2 regions of the Streptomyces sp. NPDC059499 genome follow, and region 2 is predicted to be linked to the other one. Evidence: riboswitches for the same ligand, from Rfam matches in the RefSeq annotation. Region 2 holds a riboswitch; the other holds the start of a gene.
The links. Region 2 has a riboswitch for glycine ahead of gcvP (aminomethyl-transferring glycine dehydrogenase). Riboswitches for the same ligand answer to the same signal wherever they lie in the genome.
Positions count from the first base shown of each region.

Region 1: it holds a riboswitch for glycine, as region 2 does, so the genes downstream of both, gcvT (glycine cleavage system aminomethyltransferase GcvT) here and gcvP (aminomethyl-transferring glycine dehydrogenase) in region 2, are expected to answer to the same signal.

Region 1 is NZ_JBHYTT010000016.1:175,744-182,122, forward strand. It holds gene glyA (serine hydroxymethyltransferase) at 1-411, opposite strand, end outside; gene gcvH (glycine cleavage system protein GcvH) at 430-807, opposite strand; gene gcvT (glycine cleavage system aminomethyltransferase GcvT) at 899-2,020, opposite strand; glycine riboswitch at 2,178-2,275, opposite strand; gene ACFW9O_RS29895 (AAA family ATPase) at 2,464-3,138, shown strand; gene ACFW9O_RS29900 (enhanced serine sensitivity protein SseB) at 3,291-4,058, shown strand; gene ACFW9O_RS29905 (enhanced serine sensitivity protein SseB C-terminal domain-containing protein) at 4,204-4,995, shown strand; gene ACFW9O_RS29910 (ABC transporter substrate-binding protein) at 5,182-6,379, shown strand, end outside.
Region 2 is NZ_JBHYTT010000023.1:7,166-13,544, reverse strand. It holds gene gcvP (aminomethyl-transferring glycine dehydrogenase) at 1-2,641, opposite strand, end outside; glycine riboswitch at 2,833-2,928, opposite strand; gene ACFW9O_RS34155 (PRC-barrel domain-containing protein) at 3,062-3,433, shown strand; gene ACFW9O_RS34150 (DNA polymerase IV) at 3,355-4,809, opposite strand; gene ACFW9O_RS34145 (MerR family transcriptional regulator) at 4,885-5,502, opposite strand; gene ACFW9O_RS34140 (bifunctional nuclease family protein) at 5,670-6,143, opposite strand; gene ACFW9O_RS34135 (MerR family transcriptional regulator) at 6,197-6,379, opposite strand, start outside.

The DNA.
Region 1 (6,379 bases), on a different contig from region 2:
GCCGGAGAAGTTGATCTTCATGCCGTGGGTCAGGTGACCGCCGTGGGCCAGGTTCAGGCCCATGATCGTGTCGCCCGGCTTCAGCAGCGCGAACATCGCGGCGGCGTTCGCCTGCGCACCGGAGTGCGGCTGGACGTTCGCGGCCTCGGCGCCGAAGAGCGCCTTGATCCGGTCGATCGCGATCTGCTCGACCACGTCGACGTGCTCGCAGCCGCCGTAGTAGCGGCGGCCGGGGTAGCCCTCGGCGTACTTGTTGGTGAGGACGGAGCCCTGCGCCTCCATGACCGCGACCGGAGCGAAGTTCTCCGAAGCGATCATCTCGAGGGTGGACTGCTGGCGGTGGAGCTCGGCGTCGACAGCGGCGGCGACGTCCGGGTCCAGCTCGTGGAGGGAGGAGTTGAGAAGCGACATCAGGGGGTCCCTTGGGTCTCAGTTGCCGGAGAACTCGGAGTACTCGTCGGCGGAGAGCAGGTCCTTCGGCTCCTCCGCGACGCGCACCTTGAACAGCCAGCCGCCCTCGAAGGGGGCGGAGTTCACCAGCGCCGGGTCGTCCACGACGTCCTGGTTGGCCTCGGTGACCTCGCCGGTCACCGGCGAGTACAGGTCGCTGACCGACTTGGTCGACTCCAGCTCACCGCAGGTCTCGCCCGCGGTCACCGTGTCACCGACCGCCGGGAGCTGGGCGTAGACGACGTCGCCGAGCGCGTTGGCCGCGAACTCGGTGATACCGACCGTGGCCACGCCGTCCTCGAGGGCCGACAGCCACTCGTGCTCCTTGCTGTACCGCAGCTGCTGGGGGTTGCTCATGACCTGAATTCTCCTGTACGCGGGGGAGTGCTGATGAACGGTGGTCTTACGGTGTGAGACGGGACTACGTCACGTGCGGGACGCCCCGTTGTCACTTCTGACGCTTGTAGAAGGGCAGTGCGACGACCTCGTACGCCTCGTGGGTGCCCCGGATGTCTACGCCGACGCCCTCGGTGCCGGGCGCGGCGTGTGCCGCGTCCACGTACGCCATGGCGATCGGCCTGCCCAGCGTCGGCGACGGCGCGCCGGACGTGACCTCGCCGATGACCTTGCCGTCGGCAACGACCTGGAAGCCGGCGCGCGGCACCCGGCGGCCCTCGGCCACCAGGCCGACGAGCTTGCGGGGCGGGGCGGTCTCGGCGCGCTCGGCGGCGGCCCGCAGCGCCTCGCGGCCGACGAAGTCGCCCTCCTTCTCGAACTTCACGACCCGGCCCAGGCCCGCGTCGAACGGGGTCAGCGCGGTGGTCAGCTCGTGCCCGTACAGCGGCATGCCCGCCTCCAGGCGCAGCGTGTCGCGGCAGGAGAGGCCGCACGGGATCAGGCCGTGCGGGGCGCCCGCCTCGGTGAGCGCCGTCCACAGCTGCTCGGCGTGCTCGGGGGCGACGAAGAGTTCGAAGCCGTCCTCGCCGGTGTAGCCGGTGCGGGCGATGAGCGCGGGAACACCTGCGACGGTGCCGGGCAGGCCCGCGTAGTACTTCAGCCCGTCCAGGTCGGCGTCCGTGACCGCCTTCAGGATGGCGGGCGACTCGGGGCCCTGGACGGCGAGCAGCGCGTAGGCGTCGCGGTCGTCGCGCACCTCGGTGTCGAAGTCCCCGGCGCGTGCGGCGAGCGTGTCGAGGACGAGCTGCGCGTTGCCCGCGTTGGCGACGACCAGATACTCGGTCTCGCCCAGGCGGTAGACGATCAGGTCGTCCAGGATCCCGCCGTCCTCGGCGACGATCATCGTGTAGCGGGCCCGGCCCACGCCGACGGTGGCGATGTTGCCCACCAGCGCGAAGTTCAGGAAGGCAGCGGCCTGCGGTCCGGTGACGGTGATCTCGCCCATGTGCGACAGGTCGAAGAGTCCGGCCCGGGTGCGTACGGCGTTGTGCTCGTCGCGCTCACTGGCGTACCGCAGGGGCATGTCCCAGCCCGCGAAATCGGTCATGGTCGCGCCCAGGGAACGATGCAGCGCATCGAGGGCGGTGAGACGGGAGGCGGGGGCAGTGCTCATGGGCATGGCTCCAGGGCATGACGACAGAGGACGTTCCCTCCCCATCTGTCATCGGAACCTGAGAGGTTCGCCGAGAGCCCCTGAAAGGGTCAGCCCCTTCGGGGGTCGGCTTGCACCTTGGGTGGAGCCGCGCGAGCGGCCCGCTTTTCAGATCTGCCTCATCCACGCGGTACGGGGCCTGAGAGATTCAAGGGAGGAACTTGCTCCTTCGGCGCCCGGCGCACACAGTGACCGGGACTCTCCCGCGCGGATTCAAACGGCCGGTATGCAGTTGGCGGGGTCATCATCGCACGCATTGCGCCAGAGTGGGGCGAGCGGATCCGCGCAGGCACACCGGGCCGTTCGGGCGCCGACACGTGCGGCCGGAACGGGTTGTCCCGTATTACCTTTTCTTTACACTTCTTGGGCAGGTCAGGTGTGGGTGACTCGGCAGGGGGAGGGCGATGACGTTGCAGCCGTACGCGACGACCGCAGGGGCAGCGCGCGGTGCGGTGCCCGCGCAGCAGGGTGCCCGCGCTCGGGGGCTCCGGGGCACGCACGCTCCGGTGGTACGTGATCTGCGCGGCAGGAACGGGCTCGGCCCGCGCAGCCTGGACTTCGTGGCGGGCGATGTGGTGGTGGTCTCCGGACTGCCCGGCAGCGGGAAGTCGACGCTGATCCGGCGCGCGGTGCGGGAGCACGCCATCGACTCCCAGGACACCAGGGACCGCTGGGCGGCCTCCCTGCCCGCTTTACTCCCGTACGCCCTCTACCGTCCCCTGGTCCGTGCCGCGCACTACCTCGGGCTGTGGCGGGCGCTGCGCTCGGGCGGATCCGTCGTCGTGCACGACTGCGGAACCCAGGCATGGGTGCGGCGCTGGCTGGCCCGCGAGGCCGGGCGCCGGGGCCGCACGCTGCACCTCGTCCTGCTCGACGTCACCCCTCATGTGGCCAGGGCCGGCCAGCGCGAGCGCGGACGGGGCGTCTCCGGATACGCCTTCGCCCGGCACCGCGGTGCGGTCGGACGGCTGCTGCGCGACACGGAGAGTGGACTGCTGCCACCCGGTTGCGCGTCCGCGGTGCTGCTCGACCGGGAGGCCGCCACGGCGATCGAACGGATCTCGTTCGCAAACGCATAGACCGGTGAGCTCCGCCCGGCCGTCCGGAATCTGGACGGTCCGGTTGCCCCCGCCTGCGCTGTTTCCCGTGTCACTGCCGTCCTGGCGCGGCTCGGACCGAGCCCGGCTAAGGTTTCTGCCGCACAGCATGGCGAGAAAGGGACACAGACACCGTGGACATTCCGGCGCAGGCCCCCGTCCATCCGCAGCACGGATGGCCGGCCAACGAGCTCGAGGAAGTGCTCAGCGCCTCCCTCGGCGTGCCCGGGGCCGGCGGCCGCCTGGTCGAGGTGCTCGGCCGGAGCCGCGTCTGGGTGCCCCTGCCGAACGGCGGCGGGCCCGACAGTCCCGACCTCGACCTGCCGACGGTCGACATCGGCGGCGCCGCGTTCGTACCGGTGTTCAGCTCCGAGGCCCAGTTCCTTCAGTGCGTCGGCGCCCACATCTCGTTCACCGTCGCGCCCGCCCGCGAATTCGCCCGCGGCCTGCCCCCGCAGCTCGGCATCGCCGTCAATCCCGGCGGGGCGGTCGGTGTGCCGCTGCCGCCGCCGGCCGTCGCCGAGCTCTGCAGGGCCGGGCGCACCGCGCTGGACGGGCCTTCCGGCGGGCGGGTCCGGCTCTACGAGCCGGACTGGAAGGAGGACCCCGTCGACTTCCTCGCCGCGGTGGCCGGCGAATTCCAGGACATCGGTGTCGTGAGCACCGCGCGCAGGGCGCTGGCCAGCATCGAGGGCGACGACCCCGTCCTCTTCGTCGGCGTCGAGTTCGCGACCTGGGACGGCGCCGGACAGAGCGCCCCGATGGAGGCGCTGGGCCGTGCGCTGGGCCGGGTCCAGCTGCCGTGGCCGGTCAATCTGGTCCTCCTCGACGTGGCCCAGGACCCCGTGGGCGACTGGATGCTGGAGAAGGTACGGCCGTTCTACCGGCGCGAGGGGTACTGAGTCAGCTTCGCCCGTGGCGTCAAGCCGGTGTCAGGGGCGGCGCATAAGCTGGTTTGATGGCGAGGCCGCACCTGTTGTGCCCGGGTGCGGGACAACAGCACCGCGGCACGACGGGGCAGCGGAACGAAGAGGGGCGGGACCCAGGGTGAGTGCGTCAGGCACCGCGGAGGCCGGGCAGGTCGAGCACATGCTGCGGCAAGTGGCCCCCGGGCGCCCCGACGCCTACGAGGCGCTGCTGCGGGCCCTCACCGACGGCCGGGTCTGGATGCTGCTCTGGCACGGCACGGCGGGCTCCCCCGACGCCCAGTACGGCAACATGGAGATCGACGGCCTGGGCTACGCCCCCTGCGTGACCTCCGCCCAGGAGCTCTCGGCCAGCGGCTGGAACAGGTCCCACGAGCTGGTCACCGGCCGCGAGATCGCCCGGTCCCTCTTCCCCGACCGCTGGGGCATCTGGCTGAACCCGCATGCTCCCGGCGGCGGCGTCGGCATCCCCTGGCTGGACCTGCGCCGCATCGCGACAGGACTCGACCGGATGCCCGCCGGCCCGCTCCAGCTCTCCGAACCCGCCATCGAGATCCCGCAGTTCTACGCCCTTCTGTCGCAGAATGCCCACCGCACCCCCGCCGTCCGCGCGCTGCGCCGCGCCTGGGTGCAGCCCGCGCTGGGCGCTCCGTACCTCGCGATCGGGCTCGACCTCTACGACACGGGCCGGCCCTCCGTCGACGCGGTCCGCGCGATGATGCAGCAGTCGATCGGTGTGGTCCCCGACGGCCTGCCCGTCTCGACGGTGTCCATGTCCGACGAGTACGACCCCGTCGCCATGTGGCTGCGCGCCAACTCCCGTCCGTTCTACGACCGCGAGGCGCACGCCCCGGCGGGCCCGCCGCCCGCCGCCGCGCCGGGGTACGGCTACCCGCCCTCGCACCTTCGCTGAACCCGCCCCGATTTCGATCGGGTTAACAAGTGCGGGCAGGATGTCCCGTATCCAGTCGGTTTGTTGAGTGTCCGGGTCTCAGGTAGGTATCACCGCTATGCGGACTGTTCTCCGGGCTGCTTCGCGAATGTAGTGTTCGGGCGAATCAATACCTCTCCACACACTGCTGACCTGGGGTGGACCCACATGCGAATATTCAAGTCCCGAACTGTTCGGGTGATCACGGCGGCTGTCGCCGTCGGCCTGATCGCCACGGGCTGCTCCAGCGAGCGGGACAACGATGCCAAGGACGGAGCGAAGGACACCTTCGTCTTCGCAGGTGCGGGCGACCCCGGGTCCCTGGACCCGGCGCTGGCCAGCGACGGTGAGACCTTCCGGGTCACCCGTCAGGCGTTCGAGGCCCTGCTCGAGCACGAGCCCGGCGGTTCCAAGCTCGTCGGCGGACTCGCCGAGACATGGGAGAGCGACCCCGCCGGCAAGGTGTGGACGTTCAACCTCCGTAAGAACGTGAAGTTCCACGACGGCGAGGAGTTCAACGCCGCCGCGGTCTGCGCGAACTACGACCACTGGTTCAACTGGGCGGGTACGTACCAGTCCAGCGCGGTCTCGTACTACTGGCAGTCCATCATGGGCGGCTTCGCGAAGAACGAGGACCCCGAGGCGCCGAAGGCGAACTACAAGTCCTGCACCGCGAAGGACGCCAACACGGCGGTCATCGAGGTCAACGAGCCCTCGGCGAACCTGCCCGGCGGCTTCTCCCTGCAGGCCCTGGCGATCCACTCGCCGAAGGCCCTCAAGGAGTACGAGAAGCAGGAAGCGACCGCCAAGGGCGACGCGATCACGTACCCCAAGTACAGCCAGGAGGCCGGCACGGTCGCCGGCACCGGCCCGTACAAGATCACCAAGTGGAACAAGAGCAACAAGGAAGTCAGCCTCGCGCGCTTCGACGACTACTGGGGCGCCAAGGCCAAGGTGAAGAACCTGGTCTTCCGCACCATCGACACCGAAGAGGGCCGCCGCCAGGCGCTCCAGGCCGGTGACATCGACGGCTACGACCTGGTCGCGCCCGCGGACATCAAGACGCTGGAGTCCGAGGGCTACGAGGTCCCGACCCGTGACGTCTTCAACCTCTTCTACGTGGGCATGACCCAGTCGAAGAACCCGGCGCTGAAGAAGCCCGAGGTCCGGCAGGCCATCGCGCACGCCATCGACCGCGAGAACATCGTCAAGACCCAGCTGCCCGAGGGCGGCAAGGTCGCCACGCAGTTCATGCCCGACACGGTCGCCGGCTTCTCGGACAAGGTGAAGCAGTACCCCTTCGACACGAACAAGTCGAAGCAGCTTCTGAAGGCCGCCGGAGAGAGCAAGCTCTCGCTCGAGTTCT
Region 2 (6,379 bases):
CGCGAATGGCGATCATGGTGTCGCAGAACCGGTCGAGCTCCGCGAGGTCCTCGCTCTCGGTGGGCTCGATCATCAGCGTCCCGGCCACCGGGAACGACATCGTCGGCGAGTGGAAGCCGTAGTCGATCAGCCGCTTCGCGACGTCGTCGATGCTGACGCCGGTCGCCTTGGAGATCGGGCGCAGGTCCACGATGCACTCGTGCGCGACCAGGCCGGCCGGACCGTTGTACAGGATCGGGAAGTGCGGCTCCAGACGCTTGGCGATGTAGTTGGCCGCGAGTACGGCGACCTGCGTCGCACGCTTCAGTCCCTCGCCGCCCATCAGGCGCACGTACGCCCAGGAGATGGGAAGAATTCCGGCCGAGCCCCACGGTGCCGCCGAGATCGGGCCGACGCCGGTCTCGGGGCCGGCGGCGGGCTGCAGCGGGTGGTTGGGAAGGTACGGCGCCAGGTGCGCGCGGACACCGACCGGGCCGACGCCCGGGCCACCGCCGCCGTGCGGGATGCAGAAGGTCTTGTGCAGGTTCAGGTGCGAGACGTCGCCGCCGAACTTGCCCGGCTTGGCAAGGCCCACCAGCGCGTTGAGGTTCGCGCCGTCGACGTACACCTGACCGCCCGCGTCGTGCACCTCGCCGCAGACCGCGGCGACGTGCTCCTCGAAGACGCCGTGCGTGGACGGGTAGGTGATCATGAGGACGGCGAGTTCGTCGCGGTGCTTCTCGATCTTGGCACGGAGGTCGTCGATGTCGACCTCGCCGTCGTCGGCGGTCTTCACGACGACGACCTTCATGCCCGCCATCACGGCGCTCGCGGCGTTGGTGCCGTGCGCGGAGGACGGGATGAGGCAGACGGTACGCCCCTCGTCGCCGTTGGCCCGGTGGTAGGCGCGCACGGCCAGCAGACCGGCGAACTCACCCTGGGAGCCGGCGTTGGGCTGGAGGGAGACGGCGTCGTAGCCGGTGACCTCGGCCAGGCGCTCCTCCAGCTCACGGATCAGGGTGAGGAAGCCCTGAGCCTGCTCGGCCGGCGCGAAGGGGTGCAGCGCACCGAATTCGGGCCAGGTGATCGACTCCATCTCGGCGGTCGCGTTGAGCTTCATGGTGCAGGAGCCGAGCGGGATCATGCCGCGGTCCAGCGCGTAGTCGCGGTCGGCGAGCTTGCGCAGGTAGCGCAGCATCGCGGTCTCGGAACGGTGCTGGTGGAAGACCGGGTGGGCGAGGACGGTGTCGGTGCGCAGCAGGTTGCCGGGCAGCGCGTCCTCGGCGTCGGCGTCGAGGGCCTCGATGTCGCCGCCGGCTCCGAAGGCGGCCCAGACGGCCGCGATCTGTGCGCGGGTGGTGGTCTCGTCGCAGGCGATGGAGACGTGGTCGGCGTCGATGTGCCGCAGGTTCACGCCGCGCTCGCGTGCACCGGCGACCACATCGGCAGCGGCACCGGGAACACTCACGGTGAGGGTGTCGAAGTAGGCGCCGTGCACCACGTCGATACCGGCGGCCCGCAGACCGTCGGCCAGGATCGTGGCGTACCTGTGGGTGCGCCGCGCGATCGTGCGCAGACCGTCGGGGCCGTGGTAGACGGCGTACATCCCCGCCATGACGGCGAGCAGCACCTGCGCGGTGCAGATGTTGCTGGTGGCCTTCTCCCGGCGGATGTGCTGCTCGCGGGTCTGGAGGGCGAGACGGTACGCCTTGTTGCCGTCGGCGTCGACGGAGACGCCCACGAGACGGCCGGGCAGGCTGCGCGCGAACTTCTCGCGGACGGCCATGAAGCCGGCGTGCGGTCCGCCGAAGCCCATCGGGACACCGAAGCGCTGCGTGGTCCCGACGGCCACGTCCGCGCCCAGCTCTCCGGGCGAGGTGAGCAGGGTCAGGGCCAGCAGATCGGCCGCGACGGTGACGATCGCGCCGAGCTCGTGGGCGCGGTCGATGACGGGCTTGATGTCACGCACCGCTCCGGAGGCGCCCGGGTACTGCAGCAGGACGCCGAAGACGCCGCGCTCGGCGACATCGGCCGGAATTCCGTCGGTGAGGTCGGCGACGACCACCTCGACGCCGGTCGGTTCGGCGCGGGTCCGGATCACGGCGACGGTCTGCGGCAGGGTGTCCGCGTCGACCAGGAAGACGCCGTTCCTGACCTTGCCGACGCGCCGTGCGAGCGCCATGGCCTCGGCGGCGGCCGTGCCCTCGTCGAGGAGGGAGGCACCGGAGGTGGGCAGACCGGTCAGGTCGGCCACCATCGTCTGGAAGTTCAGCAGGGCCTCGAGCCGCCCCTGGGAGATCTCCGGCTGGTAGGGCGTGTACGCCGTGTACCAGGCGGGGTTCTCCATGACGTTGCGCAGGATCACCGGCGGGGTGAACGTGCCGTAGTAGCCGAGCCCGATCATCGGCGCGAGCACCTGATTGCGGTCGGCGAGGCGTCGCAGCTCGGCCAGGACCTCGGCCTCGGTACGCGCAGCGGGAAGATCCAGCGCCTCGGCGCTCTTGATCACGTCCGGCACGGCAGCGGCGGTGAGCTCGTCGAGGGAGCCGTATCCGACCTGGGCGAGCATCTTCGCCTGGGCCTCGGCATCGGGCCCGATGTGGCGCTGCTCGAAGGGAATGCCCTGCTCCAGCTGGGAGAGCGGAGTGCGACGGGGGGTCATGATGGAGGCCTCCTGGTCTCACGACCTGCGAGGGGCACCACGGCGTGGCTGCCCGAACGGCCTCCCCATCTGTCATCTCGACCTGAGAGCTTCACCGGCACGCCCGGAGGCATACCGGCTTTCACCGTCGGTGAGGATGGGGCCCGCCACGGCACGTGCCGTACGGATCCCGTCCTGCTTTCCAGAGTGACCTCGTCCGTGCGGTACAGGGGCCTGAGAGATTCCGGGGAGGAGTTGCTCCTTCGGCGCCTCCGGAATTCTCCGGAGGACTCTCCCGCACAGGGTCAGCAGCCGTGTTCCAGACTACCAGCGGGGCGGCGCCGGCCGTCTCGAGTGGCCGAAGCCCCGGATCTGGCCTTTCGTAGTGCCTGTGGAGCAGTTGCGACCACCCTGACCGCAGTGCGACCAGTGGGAGGCACCGTGCAGACCGACATCGATCCGCGCAGCCTGATCGGCCGCAAGGCCTACGACCGCCAAGGCTCCAAGATCGGAACGGTGGACGAGGTCTATCTCGACGACGCCACCGGTGTACCCGAGTGGGCGGCCGTGCGCACCGGACTCTTCACCCGGGACGCCTTCGTACCGCTGGAACCGAGCGAATTCGTCGACGGCACCCTGGTGATCCCCTTCGACCGCGCCCTGATCAAGGACGCCCCCGACTTCGGGGTCGGCCGTCATCTCTCCCCGGAACAGGAGCTGCAGCTCTACCGCCATTACGGGCTGGACTCCGCCGCGCCGGGCGGTACCGGGCCCGACAGGGACTTCGGCAGGCTGGCCGGCCACGAGGAGTAGTCCTCGGGGTCCCGCACCAGGGGGAGCGGATCAGCCGGCTGGAGCTGCGGATCGTCGACACGGAACGTGCGCACCCGGCCCGGCCGCTCCCCCGGCTCCTCGAACCGGACCGTGACACGGCCGACACCGCTGCCCTGCACCCAGCCGTGGCCGTGGACCTCGTGGCGTACGTCATGGCCTGCGGGCCACCGTCGGCCCGCGAGGAGGTCCGCCCTCTCCTCGGCCGCTTCCTCCGCCGTGACCGGCTCGTCGGGGGCACCGTCGGCCCCGTCCTCCGCCTCGCCCGCCACCGCCTGCCGTGCGTCGGCGGCCTGCGCGAAGAGATCCTCCTGGGTGAAGTCCGCGAGCCCCGTGACGCCCACTCCGAGGAGCCGTACGCCACCGGTGGTGTCAACGGCCTCCAGCAACCGCGCGGCGGCCTCTCTGACGACCGTGGGGTCGTCGGTGGGGCCTCGCAGGGTCTCGGAGCGCGTCAGCGTGGAGAAGTCGTAGCGGCGCACCTTGAGCACGACGGTCCGCCCCGACCTCCCCGCACCCCGCAGGCGCTCCACACACCGTCCGGCCAGCCTCTCCACCTCCGCCCTGACCCGGACCCGGTCGTGCAGGTCCACGTCGAAGGTGTCCTCGACCGATACGGACTTCGCGTCCCGCTCCGCGACGACGGGCCGGTCGTCGTGCCCGAGGGCCATGCGGTACAGCGCGACGCCGTGCGCCTTGCCCAGCAGGCGGACGAGCTCCGCCTCCCCGGCCTCGGCCAGGTCCTGGACCACCGTCATCCCCGCGCGCCGCAGATGGTCCCCGGTGGCGGGCCCGACGCCCGGCAGGATCCGCACGGACATGGGAGCGAGCAGTCCGCGCTCCGTACCCGGCTTGATGAGCAGCAATCCGTCCGGTTTCGCCTCCTCGGAGGCGATCTTGGCCAGCATCTTGGAACCGGCCAGACCGACCGAACCGCTGAGTCCGGTGACGCCTCTGATGACCGTGCGCAGCTGCTCACCGATCGCACGGGCCGATGCCGCGTCATCGGCGACCCCGCCGGCCTCCAGGTCGACGAAGGCCTCGTCCAGGCTGAGCGGCTCGACGAGCGGCGACAGCCGCCCGAGCAGCTCCATCACCTGGTCGCTCACCGTCCGGTAGAGCGCGAACCGCGGCACGAGATAGGCGGCGTTGGGTGCCAGCCGTCTCGCCTGCGCCATGGGCATCGCCGAATGCACGCCGAAGCGCCGGGCCTCGTACGACGCGGTGGCCACCACCCCGCGCATCCCCAGCCCGCCCACCACCACCGGTTTGCCGCGCAGGCTGGGTTTCGCCGCCTGCTCGGCAGAGGCGTAGAAGGCATCCATGTCCAGATGCAGGATGGTGGGAGCGGATCTCACATCAACCGATGCTGCCCTATGCCACTGACAACGGGCCTGCTCCGCGCCCGTGCGGCGCGGGGCAGGCCCGGTGGCTCAGCCCGCGCGGTTGCGCCGCCGGGCCAGCTCGTCCGCCGGGTTGTTGCCGATCAGTGTCTCCCCCGTGTCGACCCGCTCGCCGTGGAGCTGGGACAGGGTCGCGTCCACATCGCGCCAGACGACGCCCACGGCGATACCGAAGACTCCCTGACCCCCCTGGAGCAGATCCACGACCTCGTCGGGCGAGGAGCACTCGTAGACCGTCGCCCCGTCGCTCATCAGGGTCATCCGTTCCAGATCCGTGAATCCGCGGGCCCTCAGGTGCTGGACCGTGGTGCGGATGTTCTGCAGTGCGACACCTGTGTCGAGGAACCGCTTCACGATCTTGAGGAGGACCACGTCCCGGAAACTGTAGAGGCGCTGTGTCCCCGACCCGTACGCCGGACGCACGCTCGGCTCCACCAGACCCGTACGGGCCCAGTAGTCGAGCTGTCGGTAGGTGATCCCCGCCGCCGCGCACGCCGTCGGCCCCCGGTAACCGATGTCACCTGCCCCTACCGCACCGTCCGCTGCCATCGCCGCCGGCTGAACCGGCTGTCTGATGGTGTGGTCGGCCGCACTGCTGTGCTGCCGGTACGGCCCACCCGCAGCCGTACCGTCGCCGCTGCTTCTCACGCCGACCTCCGTCCTTGACCTGCCATCTCGAAGGTAGGCAGTCACCAGGGGTGCGTCAACGATCGCCACACTCGGCACGCCGAGTGATAATCACCCTGAGGGTGGTTTCCCGTGTCTCGTTTCCGGGAACGGCTTGTCGGATGCGCTGACGGCACCCCGCGGGACGGTCACTGACTGTTCGTACCGAAGTCCTCCGGTGAGATCTGGTCGAGGAACTCACGGAACTTCTCGACCTCGTCCTCCTGCTCGTCCGGGATGGCGATCCCGGCGTCGTCCAGCACACCGTCACTGCCGTAGATCGGCGTTCCGGTGCGCAGGGCGAGCGCTATGGCGTCGGACGGCCGCGCGCTCACCTCGACTCCGCTGGCGAAGACCAGCTCCGCGTAGAAAACCCCTTCTCTGAGGTCCGTGATCCGGACCTCCGTGAGCTCCTGGCCGACGGCCTCGAGCACATCCTTGAAGAGATCATGGGTCAGCGGCCTGGCCGGTGCCATGCCCTGCTGGGCGAAGGCGATCGCGGTCGCTTCCCCAGGGCCGATCCAAATGGGGAGGTACCGGTCGCCTCCCACTTCACGCAGGAGCACGATCGGTTGGTTGGAGGGCATTTCCACCCGGACACCCACAACGTCGAGCTCGTTCACACAGCAACCCTAGGACGTGCCCGCCATGTTTGGATAGTCGGGCTCCGCCGCGGTCAGTGGAACCGGACCTTGAGGGCGGTCTGCACGAAGGCCGCGTGGAGCCGGACGGACAGCTCCGCGAGCTCTCTCGCGGTGGCCTCCGCATGGGCCCTGGTCTGCGGATTCCGGTGCCGGCGCAGGGGCGCGACCACCTGTTCGACCAGTCCCGCCTCACGATCGGCGGCGGCCTTGACAGC